Regions from separate parts of the Pantoea vagans genome, predicted to be linked through region 4. Evidence: predicted binding sites of a transcription regulator. Region 4 holds the regulator's gene; each other region holds the start of a gene.

Region 1 (3,894 bases), 1.4 Mb from region 4:
AGCTTCGCCGCGCGGTCAGCGGTATCCGATACGCACATCAGCAAACGACGCATCTGGCTACGCTGATCAACGGTCAGTTGATCGTAGCTGTTCAGATTAGCCAGCAAGCCTTGTGCGCGGTCGATAGCCTGAAGGGCACGACTGCTGTCGCAATGGAACTCATGCGGACCGCCCACTGACTCTTCCGGCGTCGGCACCACAGGGGGCGCCATCTGCACGATGTGCGTCAGAGAATCACCATGCTGCTGATAGTACTGCTGCAGATGATTAACGGCATCACGTGTTCGGGTGATGTCATAACCGGAGGCATTCATGTTCACCACGAAACCGGCCGGTGCTACGCCAATCAGCACTAACATAATCAGGCCAATGCCTTTCTGACCATCGTTAGCACCGTGCGAGTAGCTCACGCCGATTGCTGAGACAATCAGTGCAATACGTGTCCAGAACGGTGGCTTCTTCTTGCCATCGGTCTTTTCACGGTCTGCAGGGGTCATGTGGATACGCGAACGTTTCGTGGTGCCGCTCCAGTAGCGACGCAGCAAGAAAATCAGCGAACCCGCAATCACCAGTCCGACAATCGGTGACAGAATCAGAGAAAGGAAAATATTGATCACTTTCGGCAGGTTGAGCGCGTCAACCACCGAGGTGCCGGTCATCAGGGCATTGGTGAGACCAATACCGATAATGGCGCCAATCAATGTATGCGAACTGGAGGCCGGTAAACCCAGATACCAGGTACCCAGGTTCCAGATAATGGCTGCCAGCAGCATGGAGAACACCATGGCAAGGCCATGTGCGGAACCGACGTTCAGTAGCAGATCCGTAGGCAGCATATGCACGATGGCATAGGCCACACTCAAACCGCCCAGCAAAACGCCTAAGAAGTTGAAAACACCAGCCATCACAACCGCCAACTGCGCCCGCATCGCACGGGTATAAATGACAGTAGCGACTGCGTTAGCCGTGTCGTGGAAACCGTTGATTGCTTCATAGAACAATACGAACAGCAGAGCAATAACCAAAAACAGGCCGGTGCTTAGGTCAAGACCAGCAAACAGATGCAGCATAAACGTTACGCCATTTTGGAGGACATGAACGCGGCGCATTATCTGCGACAACACGCATGATGTGAAAGGAAAATATAGTCCCTTTTTGTCTTAAAATTGCAATGTAAGCACTAAGACAAGGCAAAAAGGCTGAAAAATAAGGCAGTTACATTATGACACATTTGCGGCATTTTTTTGACGCTGGCGCGAATTGCCGCAGATCTCTACAATCAGCGCCTTTCAATCAGGTGGGTTAAGAGCTGTGGACAAGTTTGACGTTATCATTATTGGTGCAGGCGCAGCCGGCATGTTCTGCGCAGCGCAGGCAGGACAGTTAGGTCGTCGCGTGCTGCTGCTGGATAACGGCAAAAAGGCCGGGCGCAAAATCCTGATGTCGGGCGGTGGTCGTTGTAATTTCACCAATATGTACACCGAACCGGCGGCGTATCTTTCGCACAATCCGCATTTCAGTAAATCGGCGTTGGCACGTTATACCCAGTGGGATTTCATCGATCTGGTGAACCGTCATGGCATTGCCTATCACGAGAAAACCCTCGGCCAGCTGTTCTGCGATGATTCGGCCCAGCAGATTGTCGATCTGCTTTTAAAAGAGTGTGAAGCCGGACAGGTGACGTTGCGTTTGCGTAGCGAAGTGCTGAGCGTGGCACGTGATGAGAAAGGTTACACGCTGCAACTCAACGGCTCAGAGGTTCAGGCGGAAAAACTGGTGATCGCCAGCGGTGGATTATCGATGCCGGGGCTGGGTGCTACGCCATTTGGCTATAAAGTCGCCGAACAGTTTGGCCTGAAGGTCTTCCCGACGCGCGCCGCGCTGGTGCCTTTTACGTTGCACAAGCCGTTGCTGGATCAGCTAAACACGCTGTCGGGCGTGGCATTGCCGACCACGATAACGGCACAAGACGGCACGCTGTTTAAAGAAGCGATGCTGTTTACCCATCGCGGTTTGTCTGGCCCGGCGGTGTTACAAATCTCCAGCTTCTGGCAACCAGGGGAATTCGTCACCATCAACCTGTCACCGGAAACCTCGCTGGAGGATTTCATCAACGTGCAGCGCGAGGCGCATCCCAATCTCAGTCTGAAAAATAGCCTGGCGAAAATCTTGCCGAAGCGGCTGGTGGAAGTGCTGCAGGAGCTGAAGCAGATCCCGGATGTCACCTTGAAGCAGCTGAATAGCAAACAGCAGAGTGAACTGGTGAATACGCTGCATCAATGGCGCGTGCAGCCCAACGGCACCGAAGGGTATCGCACGGCGGAAGTGACTCTGGGCGGTGTGGATACCACCCAGCTTTCATCAAAAACCATGGAAGCGCGCGACGTGCCTGGACTGTACTTTATCGGTGAAGTGGTGGATGTCACCGGTTGGCTGGGCGGGTATAACTTCCAGTGGGCATGGAGTTCGGCCTGGGCGTGCGCGCAGGCGCTGTAAATATCTGCACCCTGGAGACGGTCGCCATAAATGGCGACCCTACAAGGAAAATGTAGGGTGCGCATTTAGGTACAACCGGGCCAATGGCGGCATCGGATGCAATGACGCATTTATGCGCACCTGGCCAATGGCGACCGTTTCCGTGACAGCACACGCCAACATGAATTGGCTATTGCGCGGCTTTTCCCGCCAATGTCGAGGCGGGTGCCAGTTCGCTAGAGTGATCCTGCAACAGCACACGTCCCAACAGGCTATCTCTGTTCACCACGCCGTATTTCAGGTGCGTGGCGATATATTTGCGGTCAAAGCTGGTGAGTTTATACACCGGCGGCAAAATCTCCGGCAACGCATCCACCATCAGCATGCGACTCAGTTTTACCGGGCGCCAGCCGCTCAGGGTTTGATACAGCAACGCACCGGCTTCCGCTTTACGTAAATAGAAGTTGTACTGATTCTCTTCGCGCAACGCCTGTTGCTGAGCGATATAGACCACCAGATAATCTGGCGTTTTAATCCCCTGCAGAATGGTGTCGTAGTTGGGCAGCGCCAGCAGTTGCTGGAAAAAAACGGCAGAACCTAACTCGACGATAGGCCGGAAACACTGTAGCCAGCGGCCAATAAAGGCATTGTTTTTCGGTGCCGCCAGGAACCAGGATTCAATCACCGGATAATCGCGATCGCGAATCGACTCCTCGCGATAAAAGGCGACCAGGTCATATTGTTGATCCGCATTGACCGCCAGCAGTTCATCCAGCGTGCGATTGAGAATGATGGTGGCATCCATCCAGACACCGCCATAGCGGTGTAATAGTTCCAGACGGATCACATCACTTTTATGCGAAGCACGCATATCCGGGTGAACAAACTTCAGGTCCGGCAAATACTCGTGCATGTTGAGGTTGTTAATGACCGTCAGCGCATAACTGGGGTTTTCACGCGCTATTTTATCAACAAAGATTTGTACTTCAGCGGGCAGCTTTTCACTTTCCCAGTACATCCAAATTTGACGCGGAATCGGCGCAGGAGAATTGGCACGGGCCTGAAAATGGATATCCTGCTCGGCGATCCTGTTGTAGTCGGGGAGGCGCTTGCGGGTTGTCAGTTTTTTTTCTGCCAGCAAAGCCAACGAGACCAGATGTAATTTGAGTTTATTATCGAACATGGTGATTCCTGTAACCAGGTCGCCCGCTGTCCCAGTTTTTGCCCAAATCTGGACCTAAACTGGCCCTGAAACAGCTGGCGCAATGAGCCGATAATGGCCCGAAAAGTGGCTCAAAATTAACAAACAGCGCCGAACTGCTCAATAAATAAACCCGAAAAATCCAACTTTAAGAGAATACGCAGAGGGTACAGAAATCCGTGCCTTGCAAAGCAAGCGTTTAGCCGCTGTTAACCGGC
Region 2 (3,894 bases), 1.1 Mb from region 4:
ATCCAAATCAGCCAGAACAGGCCGAAGGCCATGGTCAGCATGGATAACGTCAGGGCAACTTTATTCTTGGCGCTGCGTCGCGCCTGCATTTTACGACGCGACGCTTCCAGCTCAGCACGTGCGTGCATTTCGATAGCGGTCATGAACGGGCTCCTTCACTCTTCGCCAGACGCAGGATCATCAGTTTGGAGATCGCCAGCACGATAAAGGTAATCACGAACAGGATCAGACCCAGTTCCATCAGTGCCGCTACGTGAACGCCCGATTCGGCTTCTGCAAACTCGTTCGCCAGCGCGGAGGTAATACTGTTGCCCGGCATAAACAGCGAGGCGCTGTCGAGCTGGTAAGTGTTACCGATGATAAAGGTTACGGCCATGGTTTCACCCAGTGCACGACCTAAGCCAAGCATCACACCACCGATGACCCCGTTTTTGGTGAACGGCAGCACGATGCGCCAGATCACTTCCCACGTAGTGCAACCAATGCCGTAGGCGGACTCTTTCATCATCACCGGCGTCTGCTCAAACACATCACGCATCACCGATGCAATGTACGGAATGATCATGATGGCGAGGATCACGCCGGCGGCCAGGATACCGATACCGAATGCCGGGCCTGAGAACAGGGCACCCACAAACGGAATGTTCGACATGATGTTGCCGACCGGTGTCTGGAAGTACTCAGCGAACAGCGGGGCGAAGATAAACAGGCCCCACATGCCGTAAACGATACTGGGGATCGCGGCCAGCAGCTCAATTGCCGTGCCCAGCGGGCGACGTAACCAGTTGGGCGCCAGTTCCGTCAGGAACAGCGCAATACCGAAGCTCACCGGCACAGCGATGATCAGGGCAATAAGTGAGGTGACGAGGGTGCCGTAAATCGGTACCAGCGCACCAAATTGTTCATTTGGCGCATCCCAGGTTTTGGTCCATAAGAAGGAAAAACCAAATTTCTGGATGCTTGGCCAAGAGGAGAAAATCAGGGAGACGATAATGCCACCCATCAACAACAACACGATAAGCGCGGAAAGTTTCACCAGCGCGCCAAAAATCATGTCACCTTGTTTACCTGGGGCTTTGAACGTCGGCTTAGTGGCAGCCATAAGTTTCTCGGTTCTCAGAGGAAGTTCAGGGCGGCATTTTATGCCGCCCATCGGGGTGGGTCAGCCAGGTGGGCTGACCGGGTCATTCGCTTACTTGTAAATCGCTTTGCCGGCGCTGTCTTTGATGTTCGCTTTCCAGGCAGTACGAATCTGGTTAGCCACGCTTTCTGGCAGTGCAGCGTAGTCCAGTGAGGTTGCAGTTTTGCTGCCGCCTTTGTAAGCCCAGTCGAAGAACTTCAGCACTTCAGCACCCTTCTCAGCATTCGCCTGATCTTTGTAAATCAGGATGAATGTGGTTGAGGTGATCGGCCATGCGTCGTTGCCTTTCTGGAAGGTCAGGTCTTGAGCGAAAGATTCGCTCCAGTTTGCGCCTTTCGCTGCATTCGCAAAGCTGGCTTCGCTTGGTGCAACTGATTTGCCGTCTGCATCAACCAGTTTGGTATAAGTCAGGTTGTTCTGCTTAGCATACGCATATTCTACGTAGCCAATTGAACCCGGCAGGCGCTGTACGAAGGCTGCAACGCCATCGTTACCTTTACCGCCCAGACCGGTTGGCCAGTTAACGGTGTTGCCTTTACCAATTTTGCTGTTCCAGTCTGAGTTAACTTTAGACAGGTAGCTGGTGAACACGAAAGAAGTACCTGAACCATCAGCACGGCGAACCACGTTGATGTTGGTGTCTGGCAGTTTCACACCTGGGTTCAGTTTAGTGATCGCCGGGTCGTTCCACTTTTTGATGTTACCCAGGTAGATGTCACCCACAGTTTTGCCGTCGAGGGTCAATTCACCTGATTTCACACCTGGGATGTTAACGGCCAGCACCACACCACCGATAACGGTAGGGAACTGGAACAGACCATTTTTTTCCAGATCGGCATCAGCCATCGGCGCATCAGACGCACCGAAATCAACGGTTTTAGCGATGATCTGCTTCACGCCGCCTGAAGAACCAATACCCTGATAGTTGATTTTGCTACCGGTGGCTTGCTGGTATTCTGCTGCCCACTTGGCATAAACCGGTGCCGGGAATGTACCGCCAGCGCCAGTCAGATCGGTGGCTGCAAAAGCAGATACCGCGCTTACTGCGAAGGTGGCGGCGAGGATTCGGGCTACGGATGTACGCATCAGTGTCATGTTCCCTCCAGGGGATTTAAAAAAAATCAGGCTCAATGCCATTTTAGTTGGAGTCAGTGATTGCTGCTGGAGGGAAAATAGGACAGTTTGATGACAGTGAAATGTACGAAATATGACAGTTATATGACATCGTTTAAAAAGCAAGCGGGCCCATTGCAGACCCGCTCTTTTTACTGATTATTCAACGGTAACCGATTTCGCCAGGTTACGCGGCTGGTCAACGTCGGTGCCTTTGATCAGCGCAACATGATATGAAAGCAGCTGCAAAGGAACGGTATAGAAGATCGGTGCAATCACTTCTTCAACGTGCGGCAGAGAGATAATTTTCATGCCATCACTGTCCGTAAAGCCGGCATCCTGATCGGCAAACACATACAGCAGACCGCCGCGTGCGCGTACCTCTTCAATGTTGGATTTCAGCTTCTCCAGCAGCTCGTTATTCGGTGCAACGACGATCACCGGCATATCGGCATCAATCAGCGCCAGCGGGCCGTGTTTCAGCTCTCCGGCCGCGTAGGCTTCAGCATGAATATAGGAGATCTCTTTCAGCTTCAGCGCGCCTTCCATGGCGATTGGGTACTGATCGCCACGGCCAAGGAACAGCGCGTGATGCTTGTCGGAGAATCCTTCAGCCAGGCTCTCAATCACCTTATCCTGTGCCAGCATCTGCTCGATACGGCTCGGCAATGCCTGCAGCGCATGCACAATCTCATGCTCGGTTTCCGGCTTCATGCCGTGCAGTCGGCCAAGTTTCGCCACCAGCATCAGCAACACCACCAGCTGCGTGGTAAATGCTTTGGTCGAGGCGACACCGATTTCAGTACCGGCTTTGGTCATCAGCGCCAGATCCGATTCACGCACCAGTGAAGAACCGGCAACGTTACAGATAGCCAGCGAGCCAAGATAACCCAACTCTTTCGACAGGCGCAGGGCAGCCAGCGTGTCAGCCGTCTCACCCGATTGCGACAGGGTGATCAGCAGGCTGTTTTTACGCACGGCGGATTTGCGGTAGCGGAATTCAGAGGCGATCTCTACATCGCAAGGGATGTTGGCCAGCGACTCGAACCAGTAACGTGACACCATCCCGGAGTTATATGAGGTGCCGCAGGCGATAATCTGGATGTGCTCAACCTGGCTCAGCAACGCTTCGGCATTGGCACCCAGTTCGCTGAGATCGATTTGCCCGTGATTAAAACGACCGGTGATGGTGTTTTTAATCGCGTTTGGCTGCTCGTAGATCTCTTTCTGCATGTAGTGGCGATAGGCGCCTTTATCACCGGCATCGTACTGCGCAGTGGATTCGATTTCCGCGCGCTTCGCGGGTTTACCATCACGATCGATAATGGTGACTTCGCGGCGGGTAATCTCGGCGATATCGCCCTCTTCCAGATACATAAAGCGGCGGGTCACCGGCAGCAGGGCCAGCTGATCGGAGGCGATAAAGTTTTCACCCACGCCGCGGCCAATCACCAGCGGGCTGCCGGAACGGGCGGCCACCAGCACAGAGGGATCGCGGCTGTCCATGATCACCATGCCATAGGCACCGCGCAGTTGCGGAATAACGCGCAACACCACTTCGCGCAATGTGCCGCCCTGCTTCTGCTCCCAGTGCACCAGATGCGCGACCACTTCGGTATCGGTTTCTGAAGCGAAGCTGT
Region 3 (3,894 bases), 730 kb from region 4:
CTGGAACTGCACCCTCAGGAAATCGTGTCACTGATTGGCCCAAACGGTGCCGGTAAAACCACGGTGTTTAACTGCCTGACCGGTTTTTACAAGCCGACCGGCGGCACCATCAAACTGCGCGACCAGCCATTACAGGGCCTGCCGGGCCAGAAGATTGCGCGCATGGGCATCGTGCGTACTTTTCAGCACGTGCGTCTGTTCCGTGAAATGACGGTGATCGAAAACCTGCTGGTGGCGCAGCATCAGCATCTGAAAAGCGGCGTATTCTCCGGTCTGTTCAAGACGCCAGCGTTTCGCCGTGGCGAAAGTGAAGCCCTGGATCGTGCCGCGACCTGGCTGGAGCGCATTGGTTTACTGGATCTGGCTAACCGCCAGGCGGGTAATCTCGCTTACGGTCAACAGCGCCGTCTGGAGATTGCGCGCTGCATGGTGACACGTCCTGAAATCCTGATGCTGGATGAACCGGCTGCAGGACTTAACCCACGTGAAACGCATGAGCTGGATGAACTGATTGCCGAACTGCGTGGCGAGCACAAGGTCTCGGTGCTGTTGATTGAACATGATATGAAGCTGGTAATGGGAATTTCTGACCGCATTTATGTGGTCAATCAGGGCACACCGCTGGCTAACGGCACGCCGGAAGAAGTGCGCAACAATCCGGATGTTATCCGTGCTTATTTAGGTGAGGCGTAATATGGCAAACCCAATTTTAACTTTGCAGGGTGTCAGTGCCCATTACGGCCCGATTCAGGCGCTGCATAACATTAATCTGCACATCAATCAGGGGGAAATTGTCACCCTGATTGGTGCTAACGGTGCGGGTAAAACCACGCTGCTCGGCACGCTGTGCGGTGAGCCACGCGCCACCAGCGGCACCGTGGTGTTTGATGGTAAAGAGATTACTGACTGGCAAACCGCCAAAATCATGCGTGAAGCGATTGCGATTGTGCCAGAAGGCCGCCGCGTGTTTTCGCGTATGACAGTGGAAGAGAACCTGGCGATGGGCGGTTTTTTTGCCACGCGTCAGCAGTATCAGGAGCGCATTGAACGCGTTTACCAACTGTTCCCCCGGTTGGCAGAGCGTAAAGTGCAGCGTGCGGGCACCATGTCCGGTGGTGAGCAACAGATGCTGGCCATTGGCCGCGCGTTGATGAGCCAGCCGCGTTTACTTTTGCTAGATGAACCTTCTTTGGGCTTAGCGCCGATTATCATTCAGCAGATTTTCGACACTATTGAGCAACTGCGTAAAGAGGGCATGACCATCTTTCTGGTGGAGCAAAACGCCAACCAGGCACTGAAGTTGGCCGATCGTGGCTACGTACTGGAAAACGGCCATGTAGTGCTGGAAGACAGCGGAGAAGCGTTGTTGTCCAACGAAGCCGTCCGTAGCGCTTACCTGGGTGCCTGAAATACTATCATGGCTGCATAGATCCGTAGCGGCGCAATTCATTGCGCTTCCTGCAAACGCGCGATGAATCGCGCCGCTACAATAATGTGCGCGCTGTCCGCCCGCAATCTGACTGTGCCGCCGGCGGTCTGATTGAAGGTGCGGTTTGAATGTAACGCCGACGGTCCGAACACAGTGCACGAATTTGAGATAATTCGTGCCACTTAAAACTTTCTTATGCGCTTTTACCTCGTCACATTCCCGTCATAATCCTGTTATTTTTCCGTCATTTCCTCGTGTCATGTTACTTCGCGAACAAAAAAATGCGTGATATCGCGCGTACCTAACAAGCACAGGAAAAAACTTATGTCCGCTTTTACGCTTCGTCCCCGCCTGATGAGTGTGTTGCTCGGTCTGGCGCTCAGCGGTAATGCGCTGGCTGCTACAGACATTCCTTTCTGGCACTCAATGGAAGGCGAGTTAGGCAAAGAAGTCGATTCTCTGGCACAACGTTTTAACCAGGCTCACCCAGAATACAAAATCGTACCGACTTACAAAGGTAACTATGAGCAGAGCCTGGCAGCGGGTATCGCTGCTGTGCGTACCGGTAAAGCCCCGGCTATTCTGCAGGTTTACGAAGTGGGTACGGCAACCATGATGGCGTCTAAAGCCATCGTTCCGGTGCATGACGTGTTCAAAGACGCGGGCGTGCAGATGGATCCAAAACAGTTCGTGCCAGCCGTTGCGGGTTACTACAGCGACAGCAAAGGCCAGTTGATCTCTCAGCCCTTTAACAGCTCTACCCCAGTGCTGTACTACAACAAAGACGCCTTCAAGAAAGCAGGCCTGAACCCAGACCAGCCACCGAAAACCTGGCAGGAACTGGCGAAAGATGCCGATGCCCTGCGTAAAGCCGGCATGACCTGTGGCTACGCCAGTGGCTGGCAGGGCTGGATTCAAATCGAAAACTTCAGCGCCTGGCATGCACTGCCGGTTGCCACCAAGAACAACGGCTTCGACGGTACCGATGCGGTGCTGGAGTTCAACAAGCCGGTGCAGGTGCGTCACATCCAAATGCTTGAAGACATGAACAAGAAGGGTGATTTCACCTACTTCGGCCGTAAAGATGAGTCTACAGCCAAGTTCTATAACGGCGATTGCGGTATCACCACCGCCTCTTCAGGTTCTCTGGCGGATATCAAACACTACGCCAAGTTCAACTTCGGCGTAGGCATGATGCCATACGACTCAACCGTGCCAGACGCACCGCAGAACGCCATTATCGGCGGCGCGAGCCTGTGGGTGATGAAAGGCAAAGATGCCAACACCTACAAAGGTGTAGCAGAGTTCATGAAGTTCCTGGCACAGCCAGAGATCGCAGCGGAATGGCACCAAAAGACCGGTTATCTGCCGATCACCACTGCAGCGTATGAGCTGACCAAACAGCAGGGCTTCTACGACAAGAACCCAGGTGCAGACATTGCCACGCGTCAGATGCTGAACAAAGATCCACTGCCGTTCACCAAAGGCATGCGTCTGGGCAACATGCCACAGATTCGTACCATCGTGGACGAGGAACTGGAAGGCGTGTGGACGGGTAAACAGGCACCACAAGCTGCACTGGATAACGCAGTGAAGCGCGGAAATGAACTGCTGCGTCGTTTTGAACAGCAAGTGAAGTAATTCCGTTGTCTCGGGGCTGGCGCGTGGCGTCAGCCCCGATTTCTCTTTGGCGAGTCTGTTATGTCCTCATCACGCCCCGTTTTTCGCTCCCGTTTTCTGCCCTATTTGCTGGTCGCACCGCAGCTGGTGATCACCGCCATTTTCTTCCTGTGGCCTGCCGGGGAAGCACTGTGGTATTCGTTGCAAAGCATCGATCCCTTTGGCATATCCAGCACCTTTGTCGGTCTGGACAACTTCAAGCGCTTGTTTAATGACAGCTATTATCTCGACTCTTTCTGGACCACCATTGAGTTCAGCGCACTGGTCACGGTGTGCGGCATGACCTTCTCGCTGCTGCTGGCGGCGCTGGTTGATTACGTGGTGCGTCTGAAAAAGCTGTATCAAACCTTATTGCTGCTGCCTTACGCCGTTGCGCCCGTGGTGGCGGCCGTACTGTGGATGTTCCTGTTCAATCCCGGCCTTGGCCTGTTCAGCCACCTGTTGAACCAGATTGGCTACAACTGGAACTACGCGCAAAACAGTGGTCAGGCGATGTTCCTGATCGTGTTGGCCTCTATCTGGCAGCAGATGAGCTACAACTTCCTGTTCTTCTTCGCCGCGCTGCAGTCGATTCCAAAATCGCTGGTGGAAGCGGCGGCGATTGACGGCGCCGGACCGGTGCGCCGTTTCTTCAACCTGTCACTGCCGCTGATTACGCCAGTGAGTTTCTTCCTGCTGGTGGTTAACCTGGTGTATGCCTTCTTCGATACCTTCCCGGTGATCGATGCCGCCACGGGCGGTGGTCCGGTGCAGGCCACCACCACGCTGATTTACAAAATCTACCG
Region 4 (3,894 bases):
GCATGGTGTGCAATGCTTTGCCACGCGTGCGCTCGTTCATCGTCGCATCGTCCATCATCTCCAGATACCCCTGCAACACCGTTAACGGGGTGCGCAGTTCGTGGCTGACGTTAGCGAAGAAGTTACGCCGCGCGCCTTCCAACTGGTGCATCTGGGTCACATCACGCGCCACCATCAGCCACTGCCCTTCACTGTAGGGCATCACGCGGAATTCCATATGATGCTGGTTGTTAAGCACCAGCGTCAGTGGCTTATTAAAATCGCGCTGACGGATATAGCGAGAAAACTCAGGATAGCGCAGCAAATTGAGGATGTTCTGACCGTTATCCTCCGGCCAGCGCAAGCCCAAATGCTGTTGAGCCAGTCCGTTACACCAGAAAATCGTGCCCTCTTCGGTGGTCAACACCACCGCATCGGGGAGCGATTCCGCACCGCTGCGAAAACGCTTTATCAGATTACCGAGTTCACGACGGCGACGTCGGTTGCGCAGTTGCATCTGGTACAGACCGTAAAACAGCGGTTCCCAACTGCCGCGCCCGGAAGGCGGCGTCATGGAGCGATCAACCCACAACCAGTGCGACAGACGCATCAGGTTTCTGAAGTGCCAAAACAGCACGCTGGATACGGCAATCAGCAGCAGCCAGGGCAGATAACCGAACAACAGACCCAGCACCAGCGCAGGCAAGCAGACCAGCGCCAGCTCGGTCATTAATCTCTTCCAGGAGAGTCGTTCCAGCACGGTAAAAGACTCCGTTTAATAGCGGGCAGAGAAACGATACCCTGTTCCGCGTACGGTTTGAACCATGCGATCGTGACCAGAAACTTCCAAAGCTTTACGTAAACGACGGATATGCACATCAACCGTACGATCTTCGACGTACACGTTGGTGCCCCAAACGTGGTTTAACAGCTGCTCACGGCTGTAAACACGCTCTGGGTGCGTCATAAAGAAGTGCAGTAATTTATATTCCGTCGGGCCCATTTCCAGCGGGGTGCTTTCGGCCATCACACGGTGTGAGGAGGGATCCAGGCTCAAGCCCTGCATCTCAATCACCTCTTCCACTGCCATCGGCGAGATACGACGCATCACCGCCTTGATACGCGCCATCAGCTCTTTCGGTGAGAAAGGCTTGGTGATGTAGTCATCCGCGCCCACTTCCAGACCGCGTACGCGATCCTCTTCTTCACCACGCGCCGTCAGCATCATCACCGGGATATCGCGCGTCATCGCTTCACGTTTCAAATGTTTAATAAACTGAATACCGCTGCCACCCGGCAACATCCAGTCCAGCAGAATCAAATCAGGCCACGGCTCGATCAGCTTACCAATCGCGCTGTCGTAGTCTTCGGCCTCAATAGGCTGGTAATCATTCTGTTCCAGCACGAAACATAACATTTCACGGATGGGAGCTTCGTCTTCCACAACCAAAATGCGCTTAGCCATTATAACTCCTGCTGTTGTGACGGCTTGTCACGGGGATTTGCGGCGTCATTATGCGTCAGTTTTATGACACTTTTATGAAAAACCCGACCTATGATAAATAGTTAAAAAACAGAAATGTGACAACGATTAGCGCTTTTTTTTCTTTGCGATCTGAAGAGGTTATACTTCTCGCTCGCTTAACTAAGCACGGAGTTTTCATGCGCATCATACACACGGCGGATTGGCATCTCGGTCAGTTCTTTTACAGTAAAAGCCGCGCGGCAGAGCATCAGGCCTTCCTTGAGTGGCTACTGGACCAGATCCAGCAGCATCAAGTCGATGCACTCATCGTCGCCGGAGACCTGTTTGATACCGGTTCGCCACCCAGTTATGCGCGTGAAATGTTTAACCGCTTTGTGGTGGCATTGCAGCCCACTGGGTGTCAGTTGGTGGTGTTGGCAGGAAACCATGATTCCGTTGCCACCCTCAATGAATCGCGTGAACTCCTTGCCTGCCTGAATACCCGCGTGATCACCAGCGCCACGCCACAAGGCGAGCAGCAGGTGCTGACGCTGCATCAGCGTGATGGCACGCCGGGCGCGCTACTGTGCGCCATCCCTTATCTTCGTCCACGGGATATTCTGCGTAGTCAGGCCGGGCAATCAGGCCGTGAAAAGCAAATCTCATTGCTGGAGGCGATAGAGCAGCACTACCAGCAGTGTTACGCGGCAGCCCTCACGCAGCGTGGCGATCAGCCACTGCCGATCATCGCCACCGGGCACCTCACCACGGTGGGGGTCACCAAAAGCGACTCGGTACGCGATATCTATATCGGCACGCTGGATGCCTTCCCGGCGCAGGCTTTTCCGCCTGCCGATTACATCGCGCTTGGCCATATCCATCGGGCGCAACGTATCGCCGATAGCGAGCATATCCGCTACAGCGGTTCGCCAATCCCACTCAGTTTTGATGAACTGGGCCGCGATAAAAGTGTGTTCCTGCTCGATTTCAGCCGCCAGTTAGACGCCGTCACACCGCTCACCATTCCGCTATTCCAGCCGATGCAGATGCTCAAAGGATCGATGGCGGAAATTGAGTTACAGCTGACGCAATTCAGCGAGGGAGACGGCGAAAAACCGGTCTGGCTGGATATTGAAATCACCACGCAAGAGTATCTTAGTGACCTGCAGCGTCGCGTCGAACAGCTCACCGAAGCGCTGCCCGTGGAAGTGCTGCTGGTACGACGTAGCCGTGAGCAGCGCCAGCGCAGCCTGGCACGCATGGACAACGAAACCCTGAGCGAGCTGAAAGTGGAAGAGGTGTTTGCCCGCCGTCTGGCGCAGGAAGATCAGCTGGATGCCGAACAAGCCGATCAACTCACCCAACTGTTTCGCACCACCCTCGCCGCGCTGGAGAACCCGTCCGCATGAAAATTCTGACGTTACGCTTTAAGAATCTCAATGCGCTGCGCGGTGAGTGGTTTATTGATTTCCGCCGCGAGCCCTTTGCCAGTAACGGTTTGTTTGCCATTACCGGCGCCACCGGCGCAGGAAAAACCACGCTGCTGGATGCGATTTGTCTGGCGTTGTATCACCAGACGCCACGCCTCGGCGTGCTATCGCAGACGCAAAATGAACTGATCACCCGTGATACCGCAGAGTGCCTGGCTGAAGTGGAGTTTGAAATCAAAGGTGAAGCCTGGCGCGCGTTCTGGAGCCAAAACCGCGCACGTGGCCTGGCCGATGGCAAATTGCAGGCGCCGCGTGTCGAACTGGCCCGCGTGGCTGATAACCAAATTGTTGCCGATAAAGTCGGTGACAAACTCAAAGCGATTGAAACCCTCTCCGGGCTGGATTTCGCGCGCTTTACCCGTTCGATGATGCTGTCGCAAGGGCAGTTTGCCGCCTTCCTGAATGCCAAACCGGGAGAACGCGCCGAGCTACTGGAAGAACTCACCGGCACCGAGATTTACGGGCAAATCTCGATGCAGATTTACGAGCGCTGGCGCACCGCCCGCAGCGAGTTAGACACGCTGCGCGCTCGCGCGGGCGGCATGCTGCTGCTGGATGAAGCCCGTCGCGATGAACTCAGCCAACAGTTACACATGTTAGCCACTGAGGAGAAAACCCTCAGCGAACAGCTGGAGCAAGCCCAACAGCAGCAGCAGTGGTTAACGCAATCTCAGCAACTGACGCAAGAGCAGCAGCAAGCCGAGCAGGCAGGACAGAGCGCTGAACACGCATGGCAGCAGGCCGAAGAGGATCGCCAGCGCTTATCGCGCGCCGAACCGGCGGAAAAACTGCGCGATAAGCTCCAGCAGCGCGAGCAGCTGCAACGTGATCAACAGGCGTTGACGCAGCAGGCTCAGCAGTTGCATGCCCAACAGCAGCAGGCTCAGGCCGCGTTGCAGCAGGGTGAAACCCAGTATCAGGCAGCGCAGCAGGCACGTGATCACGCCGTTTCCGAACAGC

Evidence for each region. The regulator PhoB, encoded in region 4, activates phosphate uptake and scavenging genes when phosphate is short. The targets are predictions, from matches to a motif close to CTGTCATAAAACTGNCNNAT.
Region 1: a site for PhoB is predicted at 1,232-1,251, ahead of pitA (inorganic phosphate transporter PitA). Genes of this name have one in related genera too.
Region 2: a site for PhoB is predicted at 2,314-2,333, ahead of pstS (phosphate ABC transporter substrate-binding protein PstS). Genes of this name have one in related genera too.
Region 3: a site for PhoB is predicted at 1,649-1,668, ahead of ugpB (sn-glycerol-3-phosphate ABC transporter substrate-binding protein UgpB). Genes of this name have one in related genera too.

The regions. Positions count from the first base shown of each region.
Region 1 covers NZ_CP011427.1:74,324-78,217, forward strand. Annotated here, with positions in the region: gene pitA (inorganic phosphate transporter PitA) at 1-1,070, opposite strand, end outside; gene LK04_RS00345 (NAD(P)/FAD-dependent oxidoreductase) at 1,312-2,496, shown strand; gene LK04_RS00350 (glycosyltransferase family 32 protein) at 2,666-3,658, opposite strand.
Region 2 covers NZ_CP011427.1:4,108,926-4,112,819, forward strand. Annotated here, with positions in the region: gene pstA (phosphate ABC transporter permease PstA) at 1-143, opposite strand, end outside; gene pstC (phosphate ABC transporter permease PstC) at 140-1,102, opposite strand; gene pstS (phosphate ABC transporter substrate-binding protein PstS) at 1,193-2,236, opposite strand; gene glmS (glutamine--fructose-6-phosphate transaminase (isomerizing)) at 2,414-3,894, opposite strand, start outside.
Region 3 covers NZ_CP011427.1:3,763,406-3,767,299, reverse strand. Annotated here, with positions in the region: gene livG (high-affinity branched-chain amino acid ABC transporter ATP-binding protein LivG) at 1-693, shown strand, start outside; gene livF (high-affinity branched-chain amino acid ABC transporter ATP-binding protein LivF) at 695-1,408, shown strand; gene ugpB (sn-glycerol-3-phosphate ABC transporter substrate-binding protein UgpB) at 1,754-3,070, shown strand; gene ugpA (sn-glycerol-3-phosphate ABC transporter permease UgpA) at 3,131-3,894, shown strand, end outside.
Region 4 covers NZ_CP011427.1:3,031,330-3,035,223, forward strand. Annotated here, with positions in the region: gene phoR (phosphate regulon sensor histidine kinase PhoR) at 1-739, opposite strand, end outside; gene phoB (phosphate response regulator transcription factor PhoB) at 755-1,444, opposite strand; gene sbcD (exonuclease subunit SbcD) at 1,642-2,853, shown strand; gene LK04_RS14210 (AAA family ATPase) at 2,850-3,894, shown strand, end outside.